3 regions of the Neobacillus sp. plas4 genome follow, and region 2 is predicted to be linked to each of the others. Evidence: a T-box and tRNA genes for the amino acid it is inferred to sense, from the RefSeq annotation. Region 2 holds a T-box; the other regions hold tRNA genes.
The links. A T-box is a leader RNA that pairs with one kind of tRNA and senses whether it is charged. The one in region 2 lies ahead of tyrS (tyrosine--tRNA ligase), so its partner is inferred to be a tRNA-Tyr.
Positions count from the first base shown of each region.

Region 1: it has a tRNA-Tyr gene. The T-box ahead of tyrS (tyrosine--tRNA ligase) is inferred to sense a tRNA for this amino acid. The anticodon was not compared.
Region 3: it has a tRNA-Tyr gene. The T-box ahead of tyrS (tyrosine--tRNA ligase) is inferred to sense a tRNA for this amino acid. The anticodon was not compared.

Region 1 is NZ_CM170152.1:3,923,979-3,933,666, forward strand. It holds gene AC2TFD_RS19555 (LytS/YhcK type 5TM receptor domain-containing protein) at 1-249, opposite strand, end outside; gene AC2TFD_RS19560 (solute symporter family protein) at 237-1,790, opposite strand; gene AC2TFD_RS19565 (DUF485 domain-containing protein) at 1,787-2,062, opposite strand; gene purL (phosphoribosylformylglycinamidine synthase subunit PurL) at 2,579-4,801, opposite strand; partial or broken gene AC2TFD_RS19575 (VOC family protein) at 5,122-5,432, opposite strand; tRNA gene AC2TFD_RS19580 (tRNA-Leu) at 5,750-5,831, opposite strand; tRNA gene AC2TFD_RS19585 (tRNA-Trp) at 5,839-5,912, opposite strand; tRNA gene AC2TFD_RS19590 (tRNA-Tyr) at 5,982-6,066, opposite strand; tRNA gene AC2TFD_RS19595 (tRNA-Ser) at 6,096-6,188, opposite strand; tRNA gene AC2TFD_RS19600 (tRNA-Met) at 6,261-6,337, opposite strand; tRNA gene AC2TFD_RS19605 (tRNA-Ala) at 6,386-6,461, opposite strand; tRNA gene AC2TFD_RS19610 (tRNA-Pro) at 6,480-6,556, opposite strand; tRNA gene AC2TFD_RS19615 (tRNA-Arg) at 6,565-6,641, opposite strand; tRNA gene AC2TFD_RS19620 (tRNA-Leu) at 6,679-6,767, opposite strand; tRNA gene AC2TFD_RS19625 (tRNA-Gly) at 6,773-6,847, opposite strand; tRNA gene AC2TFD_RS19630 (tRNA-Leu) at 6,892-6,973, opposite strand; gene AC2TFD_RS19635 (hypothetical protein) at 7,223-7,369, shown strand; gene AC2TFD_RS19640 (class I SAM-dependent methyltransferase) at 7,423-8,193, opposite strand; gene AC2TFD_RS19645 (exodeoxyribonuclease III) at 8,278-9,033, opposite strand; gene AC2TFD_RS19650 (divergent polysaccharide deacetylase family protein) at 9,117-9,688, opposite strand, start outside.
Region 2 is NZ_CM170152.1:4,724,581-4,734,268, reverse strand. It holds gene AC2TFD_RS23885 (transglycosylase domain-containing protein) at 1-1,885, opposite strand, end outside; T-box leader at 2,031-2,248, shown strand; gene tyrS (tyrosine--tRNA ligase) at 2,301-3,557, shown strand; gene AC2TFD_RS23875 (DUF6954 family protein) at 3,843-4,031, shown strand; gene rpsD (30S ribosomal protein S4) at 4,076-4,678, opposite strand; gene AC2TFD_RS23865 (sensor domain-containing diguanylate cyclase) at 5,048-6,136, shown strand; gene megL (methionine gamma-lyase) at 6,245-7,432, shown strand; gene AC2TFD_RS23855 (GAF domain-containing protein) at 7,459-7,941, opposite strand; gene refZ (forespore capture DNA-binding protein RefZ) at 8,097-8,726, shown strand; gene ezrA (septation ring formation regulator EzrA) at 9,001-9,688, shown strand, end outside.
Region 3 is NZ_CM170152.1:3,419,254-3,428,941, reverse strand. It holds rRNA gene AC2TFD_RS17120 (23S ribosomal RNA) at 1-660, shown strand, start outside; rRNA gene rrf (5S ribosomal RNA) at 739-854, shown strand; tRNA gene AC2TFD_RS17110 (tRNA-Glu) at 899-973, shown strand; tRNA gene AC2TFD_RS17105 (tRNA-Val) at 1,068-1,143, shown strand; tRNA gene AC2TFD_RS17100 (tRNA-Thr) at 1,182-1,257, shown strand; tRNA gene AC2TFD_RS17095 (tRNA-Lys) at 1,296-1,371, shown strand; tRNA gene AC2TFD_RS17090 (tRNA-Leu) at 1,431-1,515, shown strand; tRNA gene AC2TFD_RS17085 (tRNA-Gly) at 1,527-1,601, shown strand; tRNA gene AC2TFD_RS17080 (tRNA-Arg) at 1,609-1,685, shown strand; tRNA gene AC2TFD_RS17075 (tRNA-Pro) at 1,694-1,770, shown strand; tRNA gene AC2TFD_RS17070 (tRNA-Ala) at 1,791-1,863, shown strand; tRNA gene AC2TFD_RS17065 (tRNA-Met) at 1,882-1,955, shown strand; tRNA gene AC2TFD_RS17060 (tRNA-Ile) at 2,000-2,073, shown strand; tRNA gene AC2TFD_RS17055 (tRNA-Ser) at 2,081-2,173, shown strand; tRNA gene AC2TFD_RS17050 (tRNA-Met) at 2,286-2,359, shown strand; tRNA gene AC2TFD_RS17045 (tRNA-Asp) at 2,402-2,478, shown strand; tRNA gene AC2TFD_RS17040 (tRNA-Phe) at 2,520-2,592, shown strand; tRNA gene AC2TFD_RS17035 (tRNA-Tyr) at 2,628-2,712, shown strand; tRNA gene AC2TFD_RS17030 (tRNA-Gln) at 2,864-2,938, shown strand; tRNA gene AC2TFD_RS17025 (tRNA-Cys) at 2,951-3,024, shown strand; tRNA gene AC2TFD_RS17020 (tRNA-Gly) at 3,036-3,109, shown strand; tRNA gene AC2TFD_RS17015 (tRNA-Ile) at 3,113-3,186, shown strand; tRNA gene AC2TFD_RS17010 (tRNA-Asn) at 3,229-3,303, shown strand; tRNA gene AC2TFD_RS17005 (tRNA-Ser) at 3,318-3,408, shown strand; tRNA gene AC2TFD_RS17000 (tRNA-Arg) at 3,415-3,488, shown strand; gene AC2TFD_RS16995 (pentapeptide repeat-containing protein) at 3,780-4,613, shown strand; gene map (type I methionyl aminopeptidase) at 4,737-5,480, shown strand; gene AC2TFD_RS16985 (ring-cleaving dioxygenase) at 5,707-6,684, opposite strand; gene AC2TFD_RS16980 (DUF438 domain-containing protein) at 6,983-8,203, shown strand; gene AC2TFD_RS16975 (YpzG family protein) at 8,382-8,534, shown strand; gene AC2TFD_RS16970 (ABC transporter substrate-binding protein) at 8,930-9,688, shown strand, end outside.

The DNA.
Region 1 (9,688 bases), 800 kb from region 2:
AATTAAATGTTGATCCTCTACTGGAAAAATAACTAGATTATGACTGATGAATCCATCCTCATGTATGACAATCCCTGTAACCGTACTAGCCATTCCAAATAAACCAAACACTCCTGCATGAACGAGCGACATCTTCATACTATAATTACGGTACATTAATGATTTGAAACCAGGTGTCCGTGTCATCACAAATGCAATAATAAGAAGTAGTCCCAAACGTTCAAACAATATAATCGTTAAGTTTTCCATTTCTTTTCTCCCCTAGAGGCAATGCCAGACTGCGATTGAATATAAAATTTATTAAAATCTACAATGGATTGGGATTGCCTTCTTGATAGAATAGTTCCCAAATATGCACCTAGAAAACCAATAGGAATGGTAATTATACCTGGATTATATAGAGAAAAAATTGCCTCTCCTCTAATCCAACCATCACTTGGATTCATAATGTAAGGACCTAAAATGACAAATAATAAAGAAGCAGCAAGTCCACTAAACATCCCTATTATGGCGCCAACTTGAGTAAAGCGTTTCCAATAAATCGTTAATAAAAGAACTGGGAAAATACTTGACGCGGCAACAATAAAAGTCATCGAAACGAGAAATGTTACATTAATGTTCTCTAAACGTAATGCAAATAAGGTGGAAATCAATCCGATTCCTAATGCCGACCAACGAGCTACCCTCAATTGCTCCTTCTCCGTTGATTTCCCTTTTTTCAAAATATGATGAAAAAAATCATGGGAAAAAGCTGTTGTGGCGGAAATAACAAGCCCTGCAACGACTGCAACAATGGTTGTAAAGGCAATCGCAGAAACAAATGCCAATAAGAAGTCACCTCCAACCGCCTTTGCAAGTAATGGTGCAGCTAAATTTCCAGTAGGGTCCAGTAACATTAGCGATTCATATCCCAAGAATGCGACAGTCCCAAGCCCTAAGACGAGTGTCATCACATAAAAAATTCCAATGATCCATGTTGAACTGATTAGAGACCTGCGAACCTCAAAAGCATTACTAACCGTAAATAGTCGTATCAATATATGAGGCAATCCTGCAGTTCCAAGCACTAAAGCAAGTTGTAGCGAAAGAAATTCCAGTGGATGATCAAATAAATTTCCAGGAAGGAAAAATTTCTCTTCTAATGGCGTACCAGTTTTTACTTCTCCAATCAGCTCCGCAACATCCCAATTAAAATGAGAAAGAACGATAAGTGTGAGGAGAAATGTTCCTGACATAAGAAGAACGGTCTTCACAATCTGTACCCAAGAAGTCGCAATCATCCCACCCACAACGACAAAAATCGTCATTAATCCCCCTATGACAATGACGGAAATAGAATAATTGATATCAAGCAGCAAACGAAGTAAAAATCCTGAAGCAACTAGTTGAGGGATTATATATAGGATGGAAATGATAAATGTACAAAATGCCATAAGTAATCGCATACTCTCACTTGGAAATCGTGAACAAATGACATCTCCAAGTGAATATTTACCTAAGCGGTGAATAGGTTCAGCAACTAAAAATAATACAACAAGATAAGATACTAAAAAGCCAATGGAATATAAAAAACCATCATAGCCACGAATTGCAACCATCCCAACGATACCGAGAAAGGAGGCTGCACTAATGAAATCGCCAGCAATGGCCATTCCATTTTGAAAACCTGATAATGACCCAGCAGCAATATAAAACCGATTAGTTGTTTTACTTCGTTTGGCTGCCCAATAGGTAATAATCAATGTACAAACAATAATATAAATAAGGAATAAAAAATAAGTAGGATTCACAGCGATTCCTCCTTAGCGCTGGCTTCTATCTGTCGTTCAATTTTTTTTGCTGTTGTATGATTTAGCCAACAGAAGAACCATGTCATCGGAATTTGTAAAAATGCATAAAACCATGCCCAAGAAATATTATAAATAAAGCTTGGCCGAGTCATCACATCAGGAATGAAAATAAGAGATAAAGGAAGCAAAAAATAAAACAGTAATGCAGCAGCCAAAGCAGGCGCCATCAACTGCTTTTTCTTACGTATTAAATGTAAAATTCGCTCCTCCATTTCATCTTCCTCCTGTTTTTTAAAATCTGAAAAATCAATAAAGTATTTCAATTCAAATAATACATGAAGGGTTTAAACAAGTAAAGTTGATACAGAAACTCTTTGCGGTTAAAGCCGACAGGATTCTATATAATTTAAAAAGATCATGCCGATACTATGGTAGTAAGTTTTCTTAGTGGATCGATTTCAACTATGATTATTAAATACCCGAGTAGCAGCACACATGTATTTATCTATTCGATAGACGATTTAGAACGCTTTCTGCAGAAAAAAGAGTGCTTCCAATAACGTGTCGGAAGCACTTTTTTCGCTTTTATAATCATCGTTAAAGAGAAAAGTGCTTTAATATAACTCGGAAGCATAATAAATGGTGACCCACTAGAGAAAATACATATCCCTTCTCATTTCTGATGCCTTTTCATGTTTCCAAATTCCAAACATTATACATTCCTCTTTTTTGCACATTACTAGGTAGAACACGGCCCATTCAGAAAGGTGCCGTGTTCTACAAAAAATTTATTTTGCTACTACTAACCCAGGAATCGCTTCATTCCAAAGTTTATGAAGTTCATCAACGGTATCCTCAATTATAGGTTCACCATTTACAGATACAATCAATTTCCCATCGTTCGTTACCGAGCCGATTTGGCTCGCATCTGTCCATAGAGTTTCAAATTGCTCTTTGTTTTCTGCTTTTACCGTTACTAAAAATCTTGATTGTGATTCACTAAATAACACTACCGTTGCGTCACCTGTTAAGTTAACTTCAACACCTAAAGCTTGTCCCTTAAACAAACTCTCAGCTAAGGCAACAGCAAGTCCGCCTTCAGATAAATCATGTGCAGATACGACAAGACCTTCTCTAATTGCAGTCGCAAGTATGTTTTGACGGTTCGCTTCAATTTGTAAATCAATGACTGGCGCTTTTCCTGAATATTTTCCAGCAATTATATTTTGCAATTCACTGCCACCGAATTCAGGGAGCGTTTCACCAATTAAATAAACAAGGTCACCATTATTTTGGAAATGGCTTTGTGTTACATATTTTGTATGTTCGATTAGTCCAACCATACCAATGATTGGTGTTGGAAGAATCGCTTCGTCTTTTGATTGATTATACATGGAAACATTACCGCTAATCACTGGTGTCTCAAGAGCAAGACATGCCTGGCTGATCCCATCAATGCTCTCTTCCATTTGCCAAAATACTTCTGGATCGTTCGGGTTCCCATAGTTCAAGCCATCTGTAATGGCAAGTGGTTTTGCACCAGAACAAACAAGATTACGTGCTGCTTCAGCAACGGCAATTTGCCCACCCACTTTTGGATCTAAATAAATATAACGAGAATTACAGTCCGTCGTAATCGCAATGGCTTTATCCGTTCCATCGATTTTCACGATTGCTGCATCAGATCCAGGACCAGCAATCGTGTTTCCTTGTGCCTCAGCGTCATATTGCTTGTATGCCCATTCCTTACTAGCAATGGTCGGCTGCTGTAAGAGTTGTCTTAACATCGCTTGATGATCGTCAACCGCTGGCACTTCATTTTCCATCGCTTGAAATTCTTGATAGTATGCCGCTTCTTTTGATGGCAAATGATAGACAGGTGCTTCATCAGCTAAGATATTGACAGGAATATCTGCGACAATCTCATCATGCTGCTTAATACGGAAGGCTTTTTCCTCAATAACTTCACCGATTACTGCCGCATCCACATCATGTTTTGCAAAAATATCAAGAATTTCCTGCTCCTGCCCTTTTTTCGCAACTAATAACATACGCTCCTGTGATTCAGACAGCATAATTTCATATGCATTCATGCCTTCTTCGCGCTGTGGAACAAGGTCAAGATTCATTTCAACACCTGTACCAGCTTTAGCTGCCATTTCACTCGCAGATGATGTTAATCCTGCCGCACCCATATCTTGAATCCCTACTAATGCATCCGAATGAACGACTTCTAAGCATGCATCCATTAATTTTTTACCGATATGTGGATTACCAATTGCGACTGCAGATGAATTTTCTTCTTTTCCACCTTCAACAACCTCTGAAGAAAATGATGCGCCACCAACTCCATCCTTTCCGGTATCCCCACCAGCATAAATCACGACGTTTCCTACACCAGCAGCAACACCCTTTTGCATATCGTCATGATTAATTAGTCCAACAACCATCGCATTGACTAATGGATTTTCTTCATATTGCTTATCAAATTGGATCTCGCCACCAACCGTTGGAACATCGATCACATTGCCATAGCTCGCAATCCCACGGACAACCTCAGAAAATAACATTTTCGTATGGTCATTATCTAGATTGCCAAAACGTAAGGAATTCATGGCTGCAATTGGTTTTGCTCCCATTGAAAAGACATCACGCATTATTCCACCAACCCCAGTTGCTGAACCTTCAAATGGCTCGACAAAAGACGGGCTATTATGACTTTCAATTTTAAAAACAACGGCTTGATTGTCACCAATATCAACAACCCCAGCACCTTCACCAGGCCCTTGTAAAACATGACTACCTTTCGTTGGGAACCTTTTAAGTAATGGTTTCGATGATTTGTAGCTACAATGCTCGGACCACATGGCAGAGAAAATGCCTGTTTCCGTGTAGTTCGGATGACGTTTTAATAGATCCTTTGCTAGTTGATACTCTTCGTCTGTTAATCCCATTTCCTTGTATATTTGTTCATTTTCAATTTGTTCCGGGCTAATATTATGTTGCGACATCAATCGTTACCTCCAAAAAATAATTAAATTTGTTTGTTAAATAAGACGATATTCAGATGGCTAGGAATTATTTGTTGCTAGCTTGATCGTCTGCATTTGTTCTTCCATTTGATATAAACCAGTGTTTCTTTGCTTGTCTTTACTTAGTTCTAGTCTGTCTTGTTTTCCATTAGTGCTTCTAACTCTTTTTGGCTATATCCTGTCAGCCAACGGGCCATAATTTATCCTTCCTTTTTTCTTTTTCTTTTATGAGAGTGGAACAATAATCTACAGGTGGTGAAAGCTTACTTTCTATAAAGAAGCGTATGTTCGTATGTATATCAGTTAGGTAAATCAAGCTGCCATGGCACACCGGAACGATCAACTAGCCAACCAAATTTTTGACTGAAAACCATAGTCCCCAATCGGCATAAAGGCTCCCCCACCATCATTTAATTTTTGATAGAGATGGTCAATTTAAGCTTCTGATTCGCAAGTAACATAGTTCGAAAATGAAGGCGTGAAGGAAAACTCATGTTTTATATTACTGTCGATACACATAAATTCCTGCCCTTTTAAAGAAAAACGGCTGCCAACACAGTTCCTTCTTCCCCTCTTCGTTAGCTCCATATCGAACGATACTATAAATCTGTTAAGATTAAAAGGCATTTTCAGGTATTTCACCAATATTTTAGTAATAGCCTTGGAAGGCGGTCTTTACACCATGGGAAAAACAAAAGTGGAATTTTGGACAAACCAGTATGTCGTTGTATTGATTCATTTATTGAATAGAAAAAGAGTGCCAGGTCAGCTTGCAATTGAAACGTAAAATTTGAGTAAAACAAAATCAATTCTTATCTTTTTCTATCCTTTCTTAATAAATAAATAAATAAGCTCACAAACCTTGTTTTATCAACGTTTGTGAGCTTATTTATATTTATTAAAATGAACGTACTTTGTTCTTTGTGATACCGGTGGTCGGGGTCGAACCGACACTCCTCACGGAACACGATTTTGAGTCGTGCGCGTCTGCCAATTCCGCCACACCGGCAAATCGTTGGCAGGGGTAGTAGGAATTGAACCCACACCAAAGGTTTTGGAGACCTTCGTTCTACCTTTAAACTATACCCCTAAATGGAAATTGGAAAGTTATTTTCACTAACGTGAAAAAACTATGGTTATTTTGCTTCGCAAAAAACATTGGTGGAGGGGGACGGATTCGAACCGCCGAACCCGGAGGGAGCGGATTTACAGTCCGCCGCGTTTAGCCACTTCGCTACCCCTCCACATCGGAGAAATAAATAATTAAATTTTATGGAGGAGGAAGAGGGATTCGAACCCCCGCGCGGTTTGACCCGCCTGTCGGTTTTCAAGACCGATCCCTTCAGCCAGACTTGGGTATTCCTCCGCAGTAATACTAAATGTTGAAAATTATGTTGCTTAGTAAAATACTTTTGTATTTTTACTTCATAAAAATACTTGGTAGCGGCGGAGGGGATCGAACCCCCGACCTTACGGGTATGAACCGTACGCTCTAGCCAGCTGAGCTACACCGCCAAATATCTGATTAAATTGTAAGTTATTTTCACTATCGTGAAAAAACTTTGGTGGAGCCTAGCGGGATCGAACCGCTGACCTCCTGCGTGCAAAGCAGGCGCTCTCCCAGCTGAGCTAAGGCCCCATTTTGTTAATTTGAAGATGGTCGGGAAGACAGGATTCGAACCTGCGACCCCTTGGTCCCAAACCAAGTGCTCTACCAAGCTGAGCTACTTCCCGATAAAATATGGCGCGCCCGAAAGGAGTCGAACCCATAACCTTCTGATCCGTAGTCAGACACTCTATCCAATTGAGCTACGGGCGCATTATTGAAAGTTATTTTCGCCAACGCGAAAAAACTCTGGTGCCGAGGACCGGAATCGAACCGGTACGGTAGTCACCTACCGCAGGATTTTAAGTCCTGTGCGTCTGCCAGTTCCGCCACCCCGGCAACTTTGGAGCGGAAGACGGGATTCGAACCCGCGACCCCCACCTTGGCAAGGTGGTGTTCTACCACTGAACTACTTCCGCATTCATCATGAAAGTTATTATATTGCTATCGCAAAAATAATAAGTGCGGGTGAAGGGAGTCGAACCCCCACGCCTTGCGGCGCCAGATCCTAAGTCTGGTGCGTCTGCCAATTCCGCCACACCCGCATAGTATAAAAACGAACTAGAAAACTAAGTTACTAACTTCGCCACTTCGTATCGGCGACATTGATAATAATACAACGAATTCCGACAGAAATCAACAACAAATTTTAAAGATTTTTTTTAAAAGTTAAAAGCTACTGTTATTATACCAAAATACAGTATTTAAGCGAAAAGATATAAAAATGTTTTAGAACCTTTTTTATGGGTAAAAATACAATATACTTTATTCCCATAAAAAGGAGCTGAATTACCTTGAGCTATTACCAGAAAAAAGACGCTGAAAAAACCATTATGAACCAAGCAGATCAAGAAGAACACACTAGTAACGGTGAAAGATCTCCTGAGTTTGATGTTTTCGGTACAGCGCTGAATGACCTCCACAGTCCATTCGAATTTTAAAAAGCCCAATGTATGAATGAGAGGCAGCTCTCTTTTGTACATTGGGCTTTTGCTTACCTTTTAATTGCTTTTAAAACAATTGCTTCACCAACAAAGGAAATTATCTTATCATTCTCGATAACCATCCTAAACTTATCCTTGATTCCTTGTGAAGATTTAAGAATGTAATTCGTTAACTGATTTTTTTCAGAATCGGCTAGTTTCATGTTTGAACACCATGGATCAAAGAAAAATGTCTTCTCAAATCGGTGCCATTCAAAGACTTCTAAACCGCTATCCTCAAGTTTCTGAATCCATTCGGATTTTTTCCAGGCACGAAAATGACTGTAATCACGCATTTTTTCAATCGAATTATAAAATTGATCAAACTCTTGTGTCTCTGGGACTACATTATCATCCAATAAGAATTGCCCTTTTGGCTTTAAAACTCGATGTACTTCCTTTATAAATAAATCCACATTCGGAAAATGGTGCGGTGCAATCCTGCAGGTGACAATATCAAATGCGTCATCTGCAAAAGGCAGCTGTTCAGCATCTCCATGTACAAATTCTACATTTTTGTGACCATTTCCTTTTATGAACTTCTCGGCCTCAATCAGCATTTTCTCCGTAAGATCAACCGCTGTTACTTTTTTAACCAGCGATGCAAATGCGTTAGCAGTATGCCCGCCGCCTGTAGCAATATCGAGCATAACCTCCTGACCCTTTAGATCTGCCATTTCGACCATTTTTACTAAGTCTTTTCCATCCTTATGAATCGGACTGGAAACATATGAAGCCGCATTTTTTCCAAATTGTTGTTGAACTTCTTTCTTAATATCCATACGGAATCACCTCTTCATTCTATTTTAAGCCATCCTGTTACGTAATAGAATTACGAGGTTTTTATAATTTAAGATAAGAAATACTTATATTTCCAATTCAACGACCACGGGGCAATGATCACTTCCCATAATTTCACAATGAATATCTGCGTTGATAAGTTGGTCACGAAGTTTTTCGGAGACGATAAAATAATCAATCCGCCACCCAATATTCCGCTCACGAACCTTGGCCATATAGCTCCACCATGAATATGCCCCTTCTTTTTCCGGATAAAAATGCCTGAAGCTGTCCACAAAACCTGACTCTAGCAGCGCAGTCATCTTTCCACGTTCCTCTACAGTAAAACCAGAATTCCCTAAATTTGATTTAGGATTTCTCAAGTCAATTTCCCGGTGCGCCACATTTAAATCCCCGCAAAGAACAACCGGCTTTAGCTCGTCTAATTCTTTCAGATGAGAGATGATTCGATCTTCCCATTCAAGCCGGTAACCTAATCTAGCCAAATCTCTTTGTGAATTTGGTGTGTAAACATTCACTAGATAAAACTTTTCAAATTCTAATGTTAGGATTCGGCCTTCATCCTGTGAATCCTCATTTCCTAAACCATAACTTATAGAAATCGGTTCAACCTTTGTAAAAACTGCAGTGCCGGAATAGCCTTTTTTCACAGCATAATTCCAATATTGATGATAACCCTCCAGTTCAAGGTTGATTTGACCTTCCTGTAATTTTGTTTCTTGCACACAAAAAATATCTGCATTAACTTCTTTAAAATAATCTAAAAATCCTTTATTTACACAGGCTCTTAGGCCGTTAACATTCCAAGATACAAGTTTCATTCGGATTCCATCTCCCTTACTGCTTATCTCTTTATACGACTGTCATTTTAACACAAAACAAGGCAGCCCGCAGGTGCCTTGTTTTATGGAATAAAATATTGGTCCGCTAATTCTCCTGAGAAAAGCTGTGAAACTGGTACGATTTTAATATTTCTTTTCTTAAATTCATCCATTGATTGAAATACTCCAATTGAACATTCCTTTCCTGTAACTCCTACATGTCCAATGGCAATTCCTTTGCCTTGAAATTCGGTTACTTTTGCCAGCCTAGCCATTTGTTTTCGAACATGTGCTGAGGACGAAATATCATCAAGAAATACGTCTCGTTTTAATAAGGGTACACCAAGTTCTTTTGCAATTTCTGGGAACTTCGTGCCGGGACTTGTACCACTATCGACAAGAAATAATTTCCTTTCCTTCGCCACTTCAACAATTGCCCTGACTATTCCTTCATTTTCAACAGCTAGAGACCCCATATGGTTGTTCATCCCAACTGCATATGGTACACTTTCGAGCGCTTCCTTCACCCGCTTTTTTACTTCCTCTGGAGAGAGTTCCACGGTAATGGGTTTAGGGCCAAGCCATGATCTTTTTCCTCTTTTCGGCTGCATGGGCAAATGAACCATCACCTCAAAGCCATTTTTATGTGCCCATT
Region 2 (9,688 bases):
CAGTACCACTTTTGATTACATCCCGCATCATATCAAGCGTCAAAAATGCTGTCTGCGGTTTGAAAACATCGACTGGTTTTACCTCATGCTGGTAGATAGTCTTGCCGTTTTTATCCACTATTTTTTCAATCATGTACGCATCAATAAATTTACCCTGATTTGCAAAGGTACCAAATGCATTGGTGTTTTCTTCGACAGTTACCCCATTTTTCATTGATCCAATAGAAGTTGAGAGATTGGTATAATCCTCACTTCTTAGGGAGGTAAAGCCCATTTTTTCAAGATATTTTGCAGGCTGCTGATCAAGTATATCTTTGTATAGCTTAACAGCTGGAACGTTATAAGATTTCTTTAGTGCATGTCTTGCTGAAGTAATCCCGCTGTATCGTCTGTCATAGTTGTTTGGCCATGGTCTCGAAATAGAGGGTTCAAGTCTTAAAGCTACATCCGGTAATGGAGTACCTGGTGAAGCTTTTCCAAGTTCTATAGCAGGTGCATAAACAAGTAAAGGCTTCATGGTAGAACCATTTTGACGAACAGCACCCGTTGCATGATTCAATTCTTGTTGATTATGGTCTCTTCCACCCACAAAACTGATAATTTTACCTGTTTTATTCTCAATGAGCATTGCGCCTACTTCAACTGGTTCCATAACAGTAATTGGTTCATTCGTTTCCGGATCAAGTTTCTGTTCTGCCTTAGCAGGTCCATAATGCGGGTAGTTATTTTTTACTTCTTGAAATACATCATATATTTCTTTGTTAATCGTTGTATGGATTTCGTATCCATTTTGTCTTAAATTTTGCTTTGCTAATGTTTTGTACTTATAAAAAAGATTCTCGTCTTCCTTTAAAGCTGTCTCATCATAGCCATCATTTTTCGCCAATACATTGGTTAATACTTCGACAGCTCGCTTTTCAATTTCAAATGATAAGTATGGATATTTTTCAAGAGGATTTTCTCCTGCTGGAACAAAATCCTTTGTAATATCGTAGGCGGACGCTTCTGCATACTGTGTTTCATCAATATGACCGCCATCATACATTCGTTTTAGAACGGTCTTCATACGAGTAAGCCCTGGCTCTAAATTGTTTTTTACTGTACCTTCTCGAGTAAAAGGTGTATACCCAAAGGGACTTTGTGGTAAACCTGCAATAAAGGCAGCTTGTGGAAGAGTTAATTCACTAGCATTTTTTCCAAATATGCCTTTTGCAGCTGCTTGAACGCCACCGATATTTTTACCTGATGAGTTTCTTCCAAAGGTTGAAACATTTAAATACGCTTCAAGAATTTCCTTTTTGCTAAAATATTTCTCTAAGCGAAGGGCAAGTAAGATTTCATTTGCTTTTCTTTCAAATGAAACTTCATTTGTTAAAATTTGGTTCTTGATTAATTGCTGTGTTAAAGTACTACCGCCTGATTGAACAGCAGAGTTGGTTACCTCTTGGAAAAGTGCACGAAAAACAGCTTTTGGCACAACACCTTTGTGTGTATAAAAATACTCATCTTCCGTTGCAATGACTGCTTTTATAAGGAAATCAGATACTTGATCAATTTTTACCTCTTCACGTTCAAGATCTGTCCTCAGCTTTCCAAGATAAACATTATCAGAAAAATATAAGTCCGAAGTTTCTGTATAATTATAAATATCCTTTTTCATGCTGTCGTAAGACCGGACAGGTTCGTCCTTAACAAGCGAGGCAAAATATCCCGCACCCACACCCGTTGCAAATGCTCCCCCTAGGATGACGACCGTCATAACTAGCAGCAAAAGGTTCCAAAATACCTGGTAGGTAATTCGTGCGCCTTTTACAGTTTTTTTATGGGTAAACAAGCTGGGTATGGACTTTGCTTTCGCTTTCCATGCTTGCAATTTATCATTCATAGAATCACCTCGTTTAAAATCACATATATTATAGCATAATGAGGATTATAAAAATGACAAACTTCTACATTTTTCTGATATTACCAGTTCATGTTTGACAACAGAAGTATATTATGGTAAAAATTCTATAAGTTATAAATTAAATAATCAAGCGTTGAAGGGAATCTACTGTAGTTCTTCTATCCCTGTTAATAGAGAGTCAGCGGCTGGTGTAAGCTGATACAAATAGAAGAGTGAATTACGTCCCAGAGCTTTCCCCGTGAATATAGAAGTAGCGGAGAACGGTCAAAAACCGTTAATTTTTCGAGTTGGAGGAATTCATTCCTCAAGCCGGGTGGTACCGCGCGTATATGCGTCCCTGCAATTTTGCAGGGGCGCTTTTTGTTTTTATTTTGAGTAAATGGAGGACAATGACATGGATTTATTACAGGATTTAGCTTGGCGGGGACTTATCTACCAGCAGACAGATGAAGAGAGTCTTAAAGATTTAATGGGAAAGGAGAAAATTTCCCTTTACTGTGGAGTTGATCCAACAGCAGACAGTTTGCATATCGGTCACATGGTGCCGTTTTTAACGCTGAGAAGATTTCAGCAGCACGGACATCGTCCAGTTGTTTTAGTTGGTGGTGCAACAGGTCTGATTGGTGATCCGAGTGGAAAAAGTGAAGAGCGTAATCTCCAAACACTAGAAGCTGTACAGAAAAACGTAGTGGGCATTCAAAAACAGTTAGCTGCGATATTTGACTTTGATGGTGAAAATGGGGCTATTATGGTGAATAACTATGACTGGGCTGGATCCATGGATATCGTTACGTTTTTAAGAGATATTGGGAAGCATATTGGGGTTAATTATATGCTTGCAAAGGATACAATTGCTTCAAGACTTGAATCAGGGATTTCCTTTACAGAGTTTACCTACACGATTCTCCAAGCAATGGATTTCAATCACCTTTATGAGAATTTCAACTGTAAGTTACAGGTTGGAGGAAGTGACCAATGGGGGAATATCACTTCCGGCCTTGAATTGATTCGTAAAATGCAGCCGGAAGGTTCTAAGGCATTTGGATTAACCATTCCACTTGTTACAAAAGCGGACGGTACTAAATTCGGAAAAACAGAGGGCGGAGCAGTTTGGCTTGACGCTAAAAAGACGACTCCTTATGAATTCTACCAATTCTGGATCAACGCCGCAGATGCGGACGTAGTTAAATACTTAAAGTACTTTACTTTCTTGTCACACGAAGAAATCGAAGGCTTAGAAAAGTCCGTTCAAGAGGAACCGCATTTACGTAAGGCTCAAAAGGCTTTGGCGGAGGAAATGACTCGTTTGATTCATGGGGAAGAATCGTTACAGCAGGCGATTAAAATAACGGAAGCATTATTTAGTGGTGATGTTCGAAGTCTATCCGCTTTTGAAATCGAGCAAGGGTTCAAAGATGTACCATCATTTAATGCAGCAGATGTAGAGGGCAACTTGGTTGACTTATTAGTGGCAGCGAAAATTTCACCTTCCAAGCGCCAGGCACGCGAGGACATTTCAAATGGCGCCGTTACAGTAAACGGTGAGCGAATTACAGATACATCTTATGAATTACAAGAGTCTGACCGGATTGAAGGGCAGTTTACGATTATTAGAAGAGGTAAGAAGAAGTACACGCTTATTAGATATTAATATTGTAGAGTACCGGCCTGATTTTAGGTCGGTTTTCTTTAGGACTTGACTTGCAGGAGTGGAAATACGGCAACAATCGTTTGATAATTGTGCCCGTAATTGCGGGAAAGATAAAAATACGGTAACAATAAATCGTTATTTGTGCCCGTAAAAGTAGAAATAGAAAAATACGGTCACAATAACGTGCTTAACACTAAAATGCAAACTTCAGTTTACAATCAAAAACGTAACATTAAACGTACCGACATCGTTAATGATTATAGATTCACAACAGGAGGTACTATTATGAAGTTTCTAATTCATGCTTTTTTTATCATTCTCCTACTCCTCGTTACTTTCTTTGGACTAGGACCAGTGCTATACGCTGACGGGGTATTATCAGAACGCCTTTTGACCGCAGCAGTGGTTGTCATCCTATATGCCATACTTGCATTCTTATATGCAAGGGCAATCAAATGGATAAAAAGAAAATAAAAAAACCGTGCCAAGTAAATGGCACGGTCTTTCTTTCGAACTTATTATCTTGAGTAGAACTCGACGATAAGAGTTTCGTTAATTTCAGCAGGTAATTCAGAACGCTCTGGTAAGCGAGTGAAAGTACCTTCAAGCTTGTCTGCATCAAATGTTAAATAGTCAGGTACGAAGTTATTTACTTCTAGTGCTTCTTTAACAACATCAAGATTACGTGATTTTTCACGAAGAGTGATTGTTTGACCAGCAGCTAAACGGTATGATGGAATATCTACGCGAGATCCATCAACCAAAATGTGACCGTGGTTAACTAATTGGCGAGCTGCACGACGAGTACGAGCAAAACCTAAACGGTAAACTACGTTGTCAAGACGTGATTCAAGTAGGATCATGAAGTTTTCACCGTGAACCCCACCCATTTTGCCTGCTCTATCAAAAAGGTTACGGAATTGACGCTCAGTTACTCCGTACATGTGACGAAGTTTTTGCTTTTCTTGTAATTGCAATCCGTATTCAGAAAGCTTCTTACGTTGGTTAGGACCATGTTGTCCAGGAGCGTAAGGACGCTTTTCTAATTCTTTACCTGTGCCGCTTAGAGAGATTCCAAGACGACGAGAGATTTTCCAGCTAGAGCCAGTATAACGAGCCATGAATGACTCCTCCTTAGTGTTTTTATTTTGGTAAAATAAAAACCGTTATGAAACATCAATGATAGCCATTTTGTTTTCATGCACCTTCGCCCTAGCAGCAGAGGGTTACAAGATACACCATCATATGAGTACAATTGACTCATGAGGAACAAAATGAATCCATTCACGTGTTCACATAGGCTGCAGTTATTTTACACAAAGAATATTATATAATTTTACCCGCAGAGCTGTCAAGTTAATTCACGAAACTATGAATAACCATCAATAAATCAAATAAAAATTAAAAAATCTCTATCACTCTCACCTGTTTATTTACTATAATAGTATCGATGTATAAAATTGGAAAATGGCAATAAAAAGGTGATAAATATGGATGCCAAAGAGTTACAAGAAGAGTTAACGAAATATAAGGAGCTATTTCATGCAATTAACACGATTACGTTACTAGCAAATACAGCTAGCAGCACAATTGAAGAGGCACAAATTTACAAGCAGTTTAAACAGACCATTTCAGAACTGCAATCCATGAATGAAACCTCTCAAGAATTAAATGCAAATTTCCGCTTATATAAAATCATGGAATTTATGTCGAAGCAAATTATTCAAACATTTCATGCCCAGGAAGTAGGATTTTTCCTTTTTTCCAAAGATCACAATAATCTGAGAGTACTTCCAGGTACAACCCCGTTTTTTTTGACAAAACAGTCAAAGATTTATACTGACCTCCTAGAAGCCAAGATACAAACAGAAAAAGAATCTATATTTATTGGAGACTTTAACCTTCCACACATTAATGACAGTAAAAAATTCCATTCCCTAATGGCAGTACCAATCCTTCTAAGCAATAGTATAAAAGGATTCACGATTGTGATGCACCAAAAACCTAACTACTTCACATTAGAGACATTTAATCTCTTGCAGTCACTCCTTTTTCATTCATCACTTGCATTGACCAATCTATTGCTTAGGGAGGAACTACAACATATGGTCATAACGGACCATTTAACCAAACTTCATTCCCGGAATTTCTTAGATGAAAATATACAGTATTCCATGAAGGATGATCCGGAAGGGACCTTTATTTTAATTGATATTGATAATTTTAAAGAAATCAATGACACATTTGGTCATCAGGTAGGTGACGATGTATTAATTCAGGTAGCAAAATTAATCAAAGAGAATATACGCGGAAATGACGTTGGTGCTCGGTGGGGAGGCGAAGAGCTAGCCATCTATCTTCCTAGAGTTTCAATTGACGAGGGATTAGCGATAGCCGATAGACTAGTGAAAACAATAGCACTATGTACTTTCCCAAAAATAACGGTATCCTGTGGTGTTTCCTATTGGAATAAAGATAAACATGATACATATAAATATTTATTCAAACGGGCAGACGATGCACTTTATCTTGCCAAGGGCACAGGTAAAAATAAAGTGGTTGCACAGAAAACGGCCTAATAAATGGAAGGGCACTTGAATGAAGTTGATTTGAGTGCCCTTCCTATCGTTAATGAATAGGATATAACAACCTATATTTGGAAGCGTTTACAAGCAGGAGGGGTCACATTGGAAAATAAAAATTATCGTTTTGAAACGGAAGCAATTCATTCAGGTTATCATTCTGATGAGCATAAGGGAAGCTTAGTTCCTCCTTTATATCAAACATCCACTTTTACCTTTTCAAGTGCTGAACAAGGGGAAAGGAGATTTGCAGGGCAAGAAGAAGGTTTTATTTATTCCCGGCTGGGAAATCCAACTGTTAAAGTTCTCGAAGATCGGATGGCGCATCTTGAAAGAGGTGAAGCGGGCCTGGCATTTTCCTCTGGGATGGCAGCCGTATCTGCTGTGCTCACGGCCTTAACCAAAACAGGTGACCATATCTTGTGTTCTCAAGGCGTATATGGTTGTACATTTGGTTTACTGGAGTTATTAAAGAGTAAATACAACATTGACCATGACTTTTCTGCAATGACTTCAAGTGAAACGCTGGAAAATGAGCTCCGACCTAATACTAGTTGTATTTATATTGAAACGCCAATTAACCCGACAATGCAATTAGTTGATTTAGAAATGGCAGCGAGCGTCGCAAAACAGCGTGGTATTCCTGTCGTTGTGGACAATACCTTTTGTTCGCCTTATTTACAAACCCCTATCAGTCATGGCTGCGATATTGTTATTCATAGTGCAACAAAATATATATGTGGACACGGTGATGTCATTGCTGGACTTGTAATCGGTACAAGTGAATTTATTAAAAGAGTAGCAAAAACAACGCAGAAGGATTTTGGCGGCACCATCTCTCCATTTGACGCTTGGCTTTTACTAAGGGGGTTAAAAACACTTCCGGTTCGGATGGATCGGCATTGTGAGAATGCAAGTATGCTTGTTGAGTACTTAAAAACACATCCAAAAGTGGAAACACTCTATTTTCCATGCTTCAGTGACTATGAAAATGATACTAAAATCATGCATAAACAAATGAAAAAACCAGGTGGTTTGATATCGTTTACGATTAAAGGAACAAAAGAAACCGCTCAATTATTTATGAATCATTTAAGATTGATAAAAATAGCGGTGAGTCTAGGGGATGCAGAGACGTTGATACAGCACCCTGCCACGATGACACATGCTGTCGTCCCGAAAGAAGAACGAAGAAAAATGGGAATAGAGGATACATTACTTCGTTTGTCTGTAGGTCTGGAAGCATGGGAGGATATAAAAGAAGACTTAGAGCAGGCACTACAGAATATATAAAAAACTCGCCTCGGCGAGTTTTTTATTTACAAATGCTCAACAAGTATAGCTGTAATTCCTTCTAACTGCTCTCGGTCCAATTCATCGAAACGGTTTTTCTCTGGTGAGTCAATATCCAGGACACCAAGTAATTTTCCATCCTTAATTAGCGGAATGACGATTTCAGAATTGGAGGCAGCATCACAAGCGATATGTCCGGGAAATTGATGAACATCTTCCACTCGGATGGTTTCCATATTCTTAGCAGATGTGCCGCACACACCTTTGCCAAGCGGGATGCGAACACAAGCTGGCAATCCTTGAAAGGGCCCCAATACTAGCTCACTATTGTCATCCATGAGATAGAAACCCACCCAGTTTATCCGATCAAGAAATTGATTTAACAATGCAGCAGTATTACTAAGATTCGCAATTTGATTTTTCTCGCCATGGAGCAGGGCCTGTAATTGTTTCACTAACAATTGATAGTTTTCTTGACGAGTCCCTTTGTACATTTCGACATTAAACATGTTTTTTCACCTCCCGCCAAATAAATCACTTATTTATTTTATCAAATTAACAGGAAAAAGAGCATACTTTGTCGATATTTTTATAAAGGAAAACACTGTGATTAAAAGAATTGTTATAGAAAGGGATAAGTCAAGCGAAAACAGGAGGTGTACGGATGAAAAAGGATTCTAAAGAAGAAATTGTAAAGGCAGCCATATCGCTTTTTAATTCAAATGGATTTGCTGGGACATCGATACGTGATATTGCATCCGTAGCAAGAGTGAACTCAGCAACAATAGCCTACCATTTTGAGAATAAGCGCGGTCTTTTAGAATATTGCTTTACTATCTTTTTTGAGCAATATCTTAGCATTATTGAAAAAAGGTTTTCAATGATGGAAGCAGGAGTAAAGGAATGTTTAAAACAAATTACTGCTGACCTGCTTCACTATCAATGTGAAAATAATGAACTTACAAGCTTTGTCTACCGAGAAATGTCAATGGATTCACAGGTGGTTAGAGAAATTATGTCCACATATGCTTTGAAAGAAAAGTACTATTTTCAAAAGATATTTGAAAAAGGGTTTGAAAGAAAAGAATTCCGTCCACATTCCATTCCCTACCTGATTATCCAATACAAGGGTTTATTGATGATGCCTTTTATTAATGCTCATTATTTACGAGAGGTACTTTATATTTTTCCAAATGAAAGGTTTTTTGAACAAAAGTATTTAAAGGAAATGAATAGGTGGATTGAAAATACAATGGAAATGAAAATAATTGAAAAGAAAGAGGCCATACTTTAATTGAAACGATTATACCGATATTTATATGATGAGCACTAGCTTGGAAAGAATATTTTCTTCAGGCAAGTGCTTTTTCATTTGGTTTTATCAGGGCATTCTGCTCCAATATATTAAATTCACATTTCTTTTTCAAAAAAAATGAAATTAATAGTCAAAAAATGTCGTTTACATGGTATCATAGAAACATTGAACTTAACCGAAATTTAAAGGTTTTTATAGATTCGTATCCACACCATTGGAGAATTATGAAGTGTTTGAAACAGGAGGCTTGAACGTGAAATTTATTATAGGATTCATTATCCTGCTACTCGCCTTATTCGTACTGGGATATTTTATAAAGAAGAAGTATTTTAAAGAGATGGATAGGTTAGAAGCCTGGAAAATTGATTTATTTAATCGACCAATATTGGATGAAATGTCAAAGGTTAAACAATTGAATATGACAGGGCAAACAGAGGAGTTGTTTGAGGGCTGGCGTAATCAATGGGATGATATTGTAACGGTTAAATTACCGGATCTGGAAGAGATGTTATTCGATGCTGAAGAATATATTGACAAATATCGCTTTAAAAAAGCAAAAGGAATCCAACGGGATATCAATGATAAGTTACTAGCAACTGAAAATGAGATTAATAAAATTGTTGAAGAACTTCATGAGCTTGTTGGCAGCGAAGAAAAGAACAGAATAGAAATAGAACAGCTAAAGGAACTTTACCGAGAAACGAAAAAAACGCTGCTGGCTCATCGTCATAGCTTTGGTAAATCCGAAAAATACCTAGAAACTCAATTGGATGATGTAACGAAAAAGTTTCACGAATTTGATGAGAAAACGGAGCTTGGTAATTATCTTGAAGCGCGTGAACTCGTATTATCAATACATGACCAACTTATTACGATTAAAAATAATATGGATTTAATCCCACAGCTATTAATTGAATGTCAATCTCTGATACCTTCTCAGC
Region 3 (9,688 bases), 1.3 Mb from region 2:
AGTTTGACTGGGGCGGTCGCCTCCTAAAGAGTAACGGAGGCGCCCAAAGGTTCCCTCAGAATGGTTGGAAATCATTCGCAGAGTGTAAAGGCACAAGGGAGCTTGACTGCGAGACCTACAAGTCGAGCAGGGACGAAAGTCGGGCTTAGTGATCCGGTGGTTCCGCATGGAAGGGCCATCGCTCAACGGATAAAAGCTACCCCGGGGATAACAGGCTTATCTCCCCCAAGAGTCCACATCGACGGGGAGGTTTGGCACCTCGATGTCGGCTCATCGCATCCTGGGGCTGTAGTCGGTCCCAAGGGTTGGGCTGTTCGCCCATTAAAGCGGTACGCGAGCTGGGTTCAGAACGTCGTGAGACAGTTCGGTCCCTATCCGTCGTGGGCGCAGGAAATTTGAGAGGAGCTGTCCTTAGTACGAGAGGACCGGGATGGACGCACCGCTGGTGTACCAGTTGTCTTGCCAAAGGCATCGCTGGGTAGCTATGTGCGGACGGGATAAGTGCTGAAAGCATCTAAGCATGAAGCCCCCCTCAAGATGAGATTTCCCATAGCGTCAAGCTAGTAAGAACCCTGAAAGATGATCAGGTTGATAGGTCAGAGGTGGAAGCGCGGTGACGTGTGGAGCTGACTGATACTAATCGTTCGAGGACTTAACCAATTTTTAAAAGATGAACTCGTTTTTACTAACTTCTTCTGACATTATCTAGTTTTGAGGGAATGAACCTCAATTAAATAGTCTGGCAGCAATGGCGAGAAGGTCACACCCGTTCCCATACCGAACACGGAAGTTAAGCTTCTCAGCGCCGATGGTAGTTGGGACTTTGTCCCTGTGAGAGTAGGACGTTGCCAGGCAAAGCCCATTTGGTTTTTTAAATTTTTTCCTGAATTTTCATGATGGCCCCTTGGTCAAGTGGTTAAGACACCTCCCTTTCACGGAGGTAACACGGGTTCGAATCCCGTAGGGGTCACCAAGTTATTTTCGTTAGAAAATAACAAGAGTTTTTTTCACGATAGCAAAAATAACTTTCCTTTCGGAACGGCGAAAAATAACTTTTTCAATAATATGGAGGATTAGCTCAGCTGGGAGAGCATCTGCCTTACAAGCAGAGGGTCGGCGGTTCGATCCCGTCATCCTCCACCAAAGTTTTTTCACGAAAGTGAAAAAAACTTCCCAATAGTGCCGGTTTAGCTCAATTGGTAGAGCAACTGACTTGTAATCAGTAGGTTGGGGGTTCAAGTCCTCTAGCCGGCACCAGATTTTTTTCTCAGTAGAAAAAATAAATTTCCTTGTACGAGCCATTAGCTCAGTTGGTAGAGCATCTGACTTTTAATCAGAGGGTCGAAGGTTCGAGTCCTTCATGGCTCACCAAGTTTTTTTGCGAGAGCAAAATAAACTTCCATTTGCGCCAGCAAAATAACTTTTAATATGCGGGTGTGGCGGAATTGGCAGACGCACCAGACTTAGGATCTGGCGCCGCAAGGCGTGGGGGTTCGACTCCCTTCACCCGCACCATTTAAATTTGTGCAAAAGTAGTTCAGTGGTAGAACACCACCTTGCCAAGGTGGGGGTCGCGGGTTCAAATCCCGTCTTCCGCTCCAATATTATGCGCCCGTAGCTCAATTGGATAGAGCGTCTGACTACGGATCAGAAGGTTATGGGTTCGACTCCTTTCGGGCGCGCCATTAAATAACGGGAAGTAGCTCAGCTTGGTAGAGCACTTGGTTTGGGACCAAGGGGTCGCAGGTTCGAATCCTGTCTTCCCGACCAGTCGAAGATTACATTAACATGGGGCCTTAGCTCAGCTGGGAGAGCGCCTGCTTTGCACGCAGGAGGTCAGCGGTTCGATCCCGCTAGGCTCCATTTATAGTTATTGAAAATGGCGGTGTAGCTCAGCTGGCTAGAGCGTACGGTTCATACCCGTAAGGTCGGGGGTTCGATCCCCTCCGCCGCTATAAATGAATTTAATGCTAATGTTGTTATTAATGTTAGTGTTTATGGACCCTTAGCTCAGCTGGTTAGAGCAGACGGCTCATAACCGTCCGGTCGTAGGTTCGAGTCCTACAGGGTCCATTTATCTGGAGGAATACCCAAGTCTGGCTGAAGGGATCGGTCTTGAAAACCGACAGGCGGGTTAAACCGCGCGGGGGTTCGAATCCCTCTTCCTCCTCCATCATAATAATGTGCGAGTTGCATCAATTGAACTGCTGCTTGAATTGGCTTCCTGAGATTGATATAGTCCATACAAGCTATGGGCATGAGTTAAATGTAATAATTTTTACTGTCGCGGGGTGGAGCAGTCTGGTAGCTCGTCGGGCTCATAACCCGAAGGTCGTAGGTTCAAATCCTGCCCCCGCAATTAAAGTTAGTTATTTTCAAGAAAAACACTTGAAAAAACTTTGGTCCGGTAGTTCAGTTGGTTAGAATGCCTGCCTGTCACGCAGGAGGTCGCGGGTTCGAGTCCCGTCCGGACCGCCATTTTTATTCCGGTAGTTGACCTACCGTTGGTATAGATGTGTGGCTCAGTAGCTCAGTCGGTAGAGCAAAGGACTGAAAATCCTTGTGTCGGCGGTTCGATTCCGTCCTGAGCCACCTTTAAATGTTATGATTAGTAAGGTCTCTTATATGGAGGGGTAGCGAAGTGGCTAAACGCGGCGGACTGTAAATCCGCTCCCTCAGGGTTCGGCGGTTCGAATCCGTCCCCCTCCACCAATTTTTTTTGCATAGCAAAATAACCAAAGTTTTTTGCGAAGCAAATTTACCAGGTTTTTTTTCACAAAGGTGAAAATAACCATAATGGTGATTGTGGTTCCGACATTCGTGGGTTCGATTCCCATCAGTCGCCCCATTTCATTTTTATTATTGGGCTATAGCCAAGCGGTAAGGCATCGCACTTTGACTGCGACATGCGTTGGTTCAAATCCAGCTAGCCCAGCCAGCCATGCATAAAGGCAGCATAGCCAAGTGGTAAGGCAGAGGTCTGCAAAACCTTTATCCCCGGTTCAAATCCGGGTGTTGCCTCCAATTCTAGTAATGCGGGTGTAGTTTAGTGGTAAAACCTCAGCCTTCCAAGCTGATGTTGTGAGTTCGATTCTCATCACCCGCTCCATATGGGCCTATAGCTCAGCTGGTTAGAGCGCACGCCTGATAAGCGTGAGGTCGATGGTTCGAGTCCATTTAGGCCCACTAGAATTTTTTGCGAAGCAAAATTATTAGAATATCCATTGTTCCGCAGTAGCTCAGTGGTAGAGCAATCGGCTGTTAACCGATCGGTCGTAGGTTCGAGTCCTACCTGCGGAGCCATTTTTTATGTCTATGGGGAAGTACTCAAGAGGCTGAAGAGGCGCCCCTGCTAAGGGTGTAGGTCGGGTAACCGGCGCGAGGGTTCAAATCCCTCCTTCTCCGCCATAATATGCGCCTTTAGCTCAGCTGGATAGAGCATACGCCTTCTAAGCGTACGGTCAGAGGTTCGAATCCTCTAAGGTGCGTAAAATAGCAATGAAGAACAACACTTAAAAAGGTTGTTCTTTTTTGTTTGTCCCTAAGGACAAAAAGACCGATAAATAGTGTAAGAAAATTATGTTTTATTGCTTTTGTAAAAATTAATAATAATTTTAATCGTACCTGAATCAGCTTTATCTATACCGATAATAGTACGAATAGGAGGAAATCATGCCCGTGCAGTTCTAACTTAGGTATCTGTGTTAAGATAAAATCTAGTTGAGATTTTTCAAATGGATTAATAGGTAAGTTTTTTAATAGAAGGAAGTGTGTTTATTATGTCTTGCGCATTAGTAATAGACGACAATACTTTGAATAATTTACGTGCTGACTGTGAAAATTGCTTTGGTTTGTGCTGCGTGGCACTGCCTTATGCAAAATCAGCCGATTTCGCCTTTGATAAAGACGGCGGGACTCCTTGCCGTAATTTACAATCCAATTATCTATGTGGCATACATAATGACCTTCGAAATAGAGGGTTTCGTGGCTGTTCGGCTTATGAATGCTTTGGGGCTGGTCAAAAGGTATCTCAACTCACATATAATGGAAAGGATTGGCGTTTAAACCAGGATGTTGCTCAAGAGATGTTTGTTGTATATCCAATTATGCAGCAACTTCATGAGATGCTATGGTACCTATATGAAGCACTAACTACAGATGCTGCAAAGTCAATCTATAAAGAATTAAATGAAAGTCTTGTTGAGACTGAAGAACTGGCCGGTAAAAGTCCAAAGTTCATATTGAGCATCGATGTGAATCAACATAGAGATAAGGTAAACAAGCTGCTGATTCGTACAAGTGAGTTGGTTCGTGCTCAAGTCACTAAAAAGCAAAAAGATACACGTCGCGGAATGGATTATTTAGGGGCAAAGTTGAAAGGAGCCGATCTAAGGGGCTCAAATCTTAGAGGCGCCTTACTAATTGCTGCAGACCTTAGAAACGCAGACCTTAGATGGAGTGATTTCATCGGAGCGGATTTTAGGGATACGGAAATCAGTGGAGCAAATCTTACTGGGAGTATTTTTCTTACCCAGGCCCAAGTGAATGCAGCTAAGGGGAATAAACGCACTAAATTACCAGCCTCATTAGTGAGGCCAGCCCATTGGAGCTAAGAAGATTAATTTTTTAGGAATATAGCTATAAAGAAATATACTTGAATTTTTATATTAAGTAAGCCTAAAATATAAGAATGGAAAATTTACAACGATATTAATTTGATAAAGTAGGGAAAATACATGATTGCAAAAACAGAAGAAGATATAAAAGCACTAAAAGAAATCGGCAAAATTTGTGCCGAAATAAGAGATGAATTGGTAAAAAGAACAGTACCTGGTATAACTACAAAGGAACTAGATGATTTAGCGGGCCAGCTTTTCGAAAAGGCAGGGGCAATCTCAGCACCAAAGGGTGAATATGACTTTCCTGGATATACGTGTATTAGTGTAAATGAGGAAGTAGCGCATGGAATTCCTGGGAAAAGAGTTATAAAAGAAGGAGACATCGTAAATATTGATGTATCTGGTTCTAAAAATGGCTATTTCGCCGATACAGGTATCTCATTTGTTGTCGGTGAAGGGGAAGAGATATTAACAAAAATCTGTGATGTTGCAAAATTAGCATTTGAAGCAGGTCTAAAAAAGGCAAAACCTGGTTCAAAGAAAAGCGGGCTAGGGAAAGCTGTTATTCAAACGGCACGTCAGCATGGTTTAACAGTTATTATGAATTTAACTGGTCATGGAATCGGTCGGAGAATACATGAAGCGCCAGATCATATTTATAATTATCATGACACCTGGGATGACGAACTTTTAAAGGAAGGAATGGTAATTGCATTCGAACCTTTTATCTCAACCAAGGAAGAGGAAGTTTTTCAAGTTGAAGGTGATGACTGGACCTATGTGACTGAGGAAAGTTATGTTGCACAGTACGAACATACGATCATCCTTACAAAAAACGGACCGATCATTACAACCTTATAATAATAGGCAAAAAAGCGGATTCCCAAGGGATCCGCTCTATTTTTACTGTCCAGCTCCAGCGCCCTAGCGGCTAGTGTCCTTCGCTCTCCGCGAGTAAAAATCCCTTCAGGATTTTTACCTACCTACGATAAGTCGACATCGAATCGCCTCCGGCTCTTCGTGTTTCCTTTATCTCAGTTGGAGCGCTCCAGGCCATACGCCGCTGACCAGGGCGCTTGCGCTTTTCTTATTCTTTTGTAAATTTCAATGTACTTCTTACTGTGTTAATTGGACGCACTAATTTTTCAATTTGGTCACGTTTTGGTTCAAAAAATGGTGGTAGTGATAACTTTTCACCAAGCGTTTCATATGGTTCGTCTCCCATAAATCCAGGGCCATCTGTTGCAAATTCAAATAAAATCTGAGGGGCAACTCTAGCATAAAGAGATCCGAAAAAGTAGCGATCGACAAAACCTGAAGTTTGGAAGCCGAAACGACGCATTTGTTGATCCCATTCGTCTAGTACAGAACGATCCTCCACACGGAATGCAGCGTGATGGACTGTTCCGAAACCTTGGCGTGCAGGTGGAAGAACTGCATTATATTCAACCACAACTTGGGCACCATTTCCTCCTTCACCCACTTCAAATAAATGAAAGTCACCTTCTTGCGCAATTTCTTTAAAGAGTAATACCTTTTCCATCATTTCTTTAAAATAGTCAAAATTAGCAATCCGAACAAAAATGGGACCTAAACCTGTTATGGCATATTCTAATGGAATCGGACCATTTTGCCATGGTACACCGGCAGCCACACCCTCGTTATTTTCATCCGAAATTAATTGATAGTGTTGGTCATCAAAATCAACGAACGAGATTGTTTTTTTACCAAATTGTTCTTTAATCCCCGAATGCTTTATCTCCAAACGATCAAAACGATTTACCCAATAATCTATCGCCCTATCGTTAGGAACTCTAAATGAGGTTTTTGAAATCTCATTTGTTCCATGCACACCTTTTGGAATGCTAGGAAAATCAAAAAATGTCATATCAGTTCCAGGGCTGCCGGTGTCGTCTGCAAAAAACAAATGATAGGTTTGAATATCATCCTGGTTTACAGTCTTCTTAACCAACCGCATACCTAAAACAAAAGTAAAGAACTCATAATTCTTCTCTGCACTGCTTGTAATGGCTGTTACATGGTGTATTCCTTTTAAATTGTTCACGTTTATACCTCCAATAAATGTATTCCACTATATTCCCGTTATCGCGCTAATAAATCATTTGGAGTTACTTGTAATCCCTCGGATTAAAATATCTCTAATTCGAGATAAATATATCATGGGAACGATATACTGTCAATTTCTTGGTCTATCTTTTGTTCTTATATTTTTCACATTTCATACGTTAATTTCCACATCAATGATGTTAATCACAAACAGGCTGATGAAAAGGTGTTATTTTAACTATGAGATTAATTATCATTACCAATTTAAAAATAAACCATTTGATAGGAGAATCCTGATGAGTGAATTCATAAATAATCGTGAACTACGTTCAAACAATCCAAATAAACGCCAAGCAATATTAAAACAAATCTTTGAGGACCTTCATGCTGGAAAGAATGTGGCCGAGGTCAAAGCACATTTTGATGCATTTATCGGAAAAATCACCATTGATGAAATTTCACAGCTTCAGCATGATTATGGAGGTCTTTCTGTTGAGGAAATGCACCAACTACATGCTAAGCACACAGAAATTTTTAAAGATTCTATTGAAGAAATTGAAAAAACCAATAAGCCTGAGGAAATTCCTGGACATCCTATCCATACTTTCATTTTAGAAAATAGAGAGCTTGATAAGCTTGCTAATATCACTATCCAAGGGGATTTAGGGAAATTTGTTCAGGCAGATAGTCCTGAAAATGTGCTTAAGCTCATAGAAGATATCAATTTGCTTCTTGATATCGATAAGCACTATAGCAGGAAAGAAAATTTGATTTTCCCTTATTTAGAAACGTATGGCATTTTTGGACCCACTACGAACATGTGGCGTATTAATGATTTTATTCGCGATGGTATTAAAGATGCTAGGCAGAAGTTAACTTCTTATAATGGAGACAAACAGGCAGTAATGGAAGCATTAAATTTTGTTATTCAAGAAGTAACAACCATGATCTATCGGGAGGAAAATATTCTTTTTCCAATGGCATTAAACAATTTTACTGAAGATGAATGGGTAAAAATTGCCCGTGAAAGTGATGAAATTGGGTATTGTCTAATAGCCCCTGCTGGAGTATGGAAACCAGAAAGGCACGCTTTAGACGAAAAGGCGATTTCTGAAGGTTATATAAAAATGGAAACCGGGATATTATCATTAAAGCAGCTTGAACTCCTGTTAAATCAATTACCTGTCGATCTCACGTTTATTGATCAGGACGATGTTGTTCGCTATTTTTCACACGGAAAAGAAAGAATCTTTGCTCGAACAAAAGCAGTTATTGGACGTACGGTACAAAATTGTCATCCACCAAGAAGTGTCCATGTTGTAGAAGAACTGTTAGCTAACTTTAAAGCAGGGAGAAAAGATACGGAAGACTTTTGGATTAAGTTCCGTGATAAATATGTGTATATTCGTTATTTTGCCGTTAGGGATGAGAATGGAAAATACATTGGAACACTTGAATTTACGCAAAATATTGATCCGATTCAAGCAATAGAAGGAGAAAAGAGGATAATGTCTTAGTAAAAGAACCATCATACTATGAACGCATGGGGAGATCCATGCGTTTTTTTAGTAATGTTCATCTGCAGTTTTGTATTTAAGGGGTATTTTTCTAGCTATCAAATCAAATACTATGACAGATATTCCAGTAATATCGCTTTTCAGAGTATCCAAATCCTAACTATTGAGGTGATTCATTGTGAGTTATCAAGATAATTTGGATCCACAGTCTCAAAAGTTTCACCATAATTGGACACGTCCTAAGCGTGTTACCACTCAGGTAAATGGGCAAACACAAAGATCTCAACATAACATTATATTGAGATCAAACGCAAAGGCACATAGGTGGTAAAGGATATTTCTGAATTAAAGGAAGAAGACGAAAAATGTCTTCTTTCCTTTTTTATCTATACTATTATGGAAAGCCATTCAATCGTACCAATTAAATGGTATTGAATATTTAACAATAATAGTAAATTTTACCTTTAATATACCGCAAAAATAGTTAATATAGCGTTTTTCTAATTTCGTTTAATAATTGCTGTAACAACAAAGAAAGCGCTTCAATATTTACAATAAAAATAAAGTTCTGAAATATTAAAATAATATACTAGACTAATAACGAAAAAAGTACTACAATAACAAATGTAATCAGTTAATTTACCTAGTAAACAAAATTCATGGGTCAAAGAAGATACTAAACTATGAAAAATAGTATCAGAAAATTCAATCAAGGGGGAAAATTCCATGAAAAAGAAATTAGCAAGTGTGTTTATGGCTTCAACCATCTTTGCAGGTGTGTTGGCTGGATGTGCTGGAGGCGCAAAGGATAGTTCAGGCGGCAATTCAGATACGATTAAATTGGGAGTAAACATGGAACTCTCAGGTAATGTTGCTTCTTATGGTGAATCTATGGCAAAAGGTATAGAAATGGCTGTAGATGAGATTAATAAAAATGGCGGCATTGATGGTAAGAAATTTGATGTAATCAAAGTAGATAATAAATCTGAAGCAGCTGAGGCTACAAACGGTATCATTAAGTTAACAAGCCAAGATAAAGTTACTGCTGTTATTGGTGCTGCAACAAGCGGAAATACAGTAGCTCAGGCACAGATTGCCAATGATACAAAAACAGTTCTACTTGCTCCAGGTGGTACAAGCCCAAGTGTTACAGTAGATGATAAGGGGAAAGTAAGACCATTCGTCTTCCGTACTTCATTCATTGATCCGTTCCAAGGAACTGTTGCAGCTAACTTTGCTTTGGATACTTTAAAAGTAAAAGACGCTGCCATTTTAGCAGACAACTCAAGTGACTATGCAAAAGGTTTATCGGATGCTTTCAAGGAAACATTTGATGCTGCAGGCGCTAAAATCGTTGCCGAAGAAGCATATGTAGCAAAAGACACAGACTTCCGAGCTACATTAACAAGAATCAAAGCAAAAAATCCATCGTTCATCTTCATTCCTGGTTATTATGAAGAGGTAGGATTAATTGTAAAGCAAGCA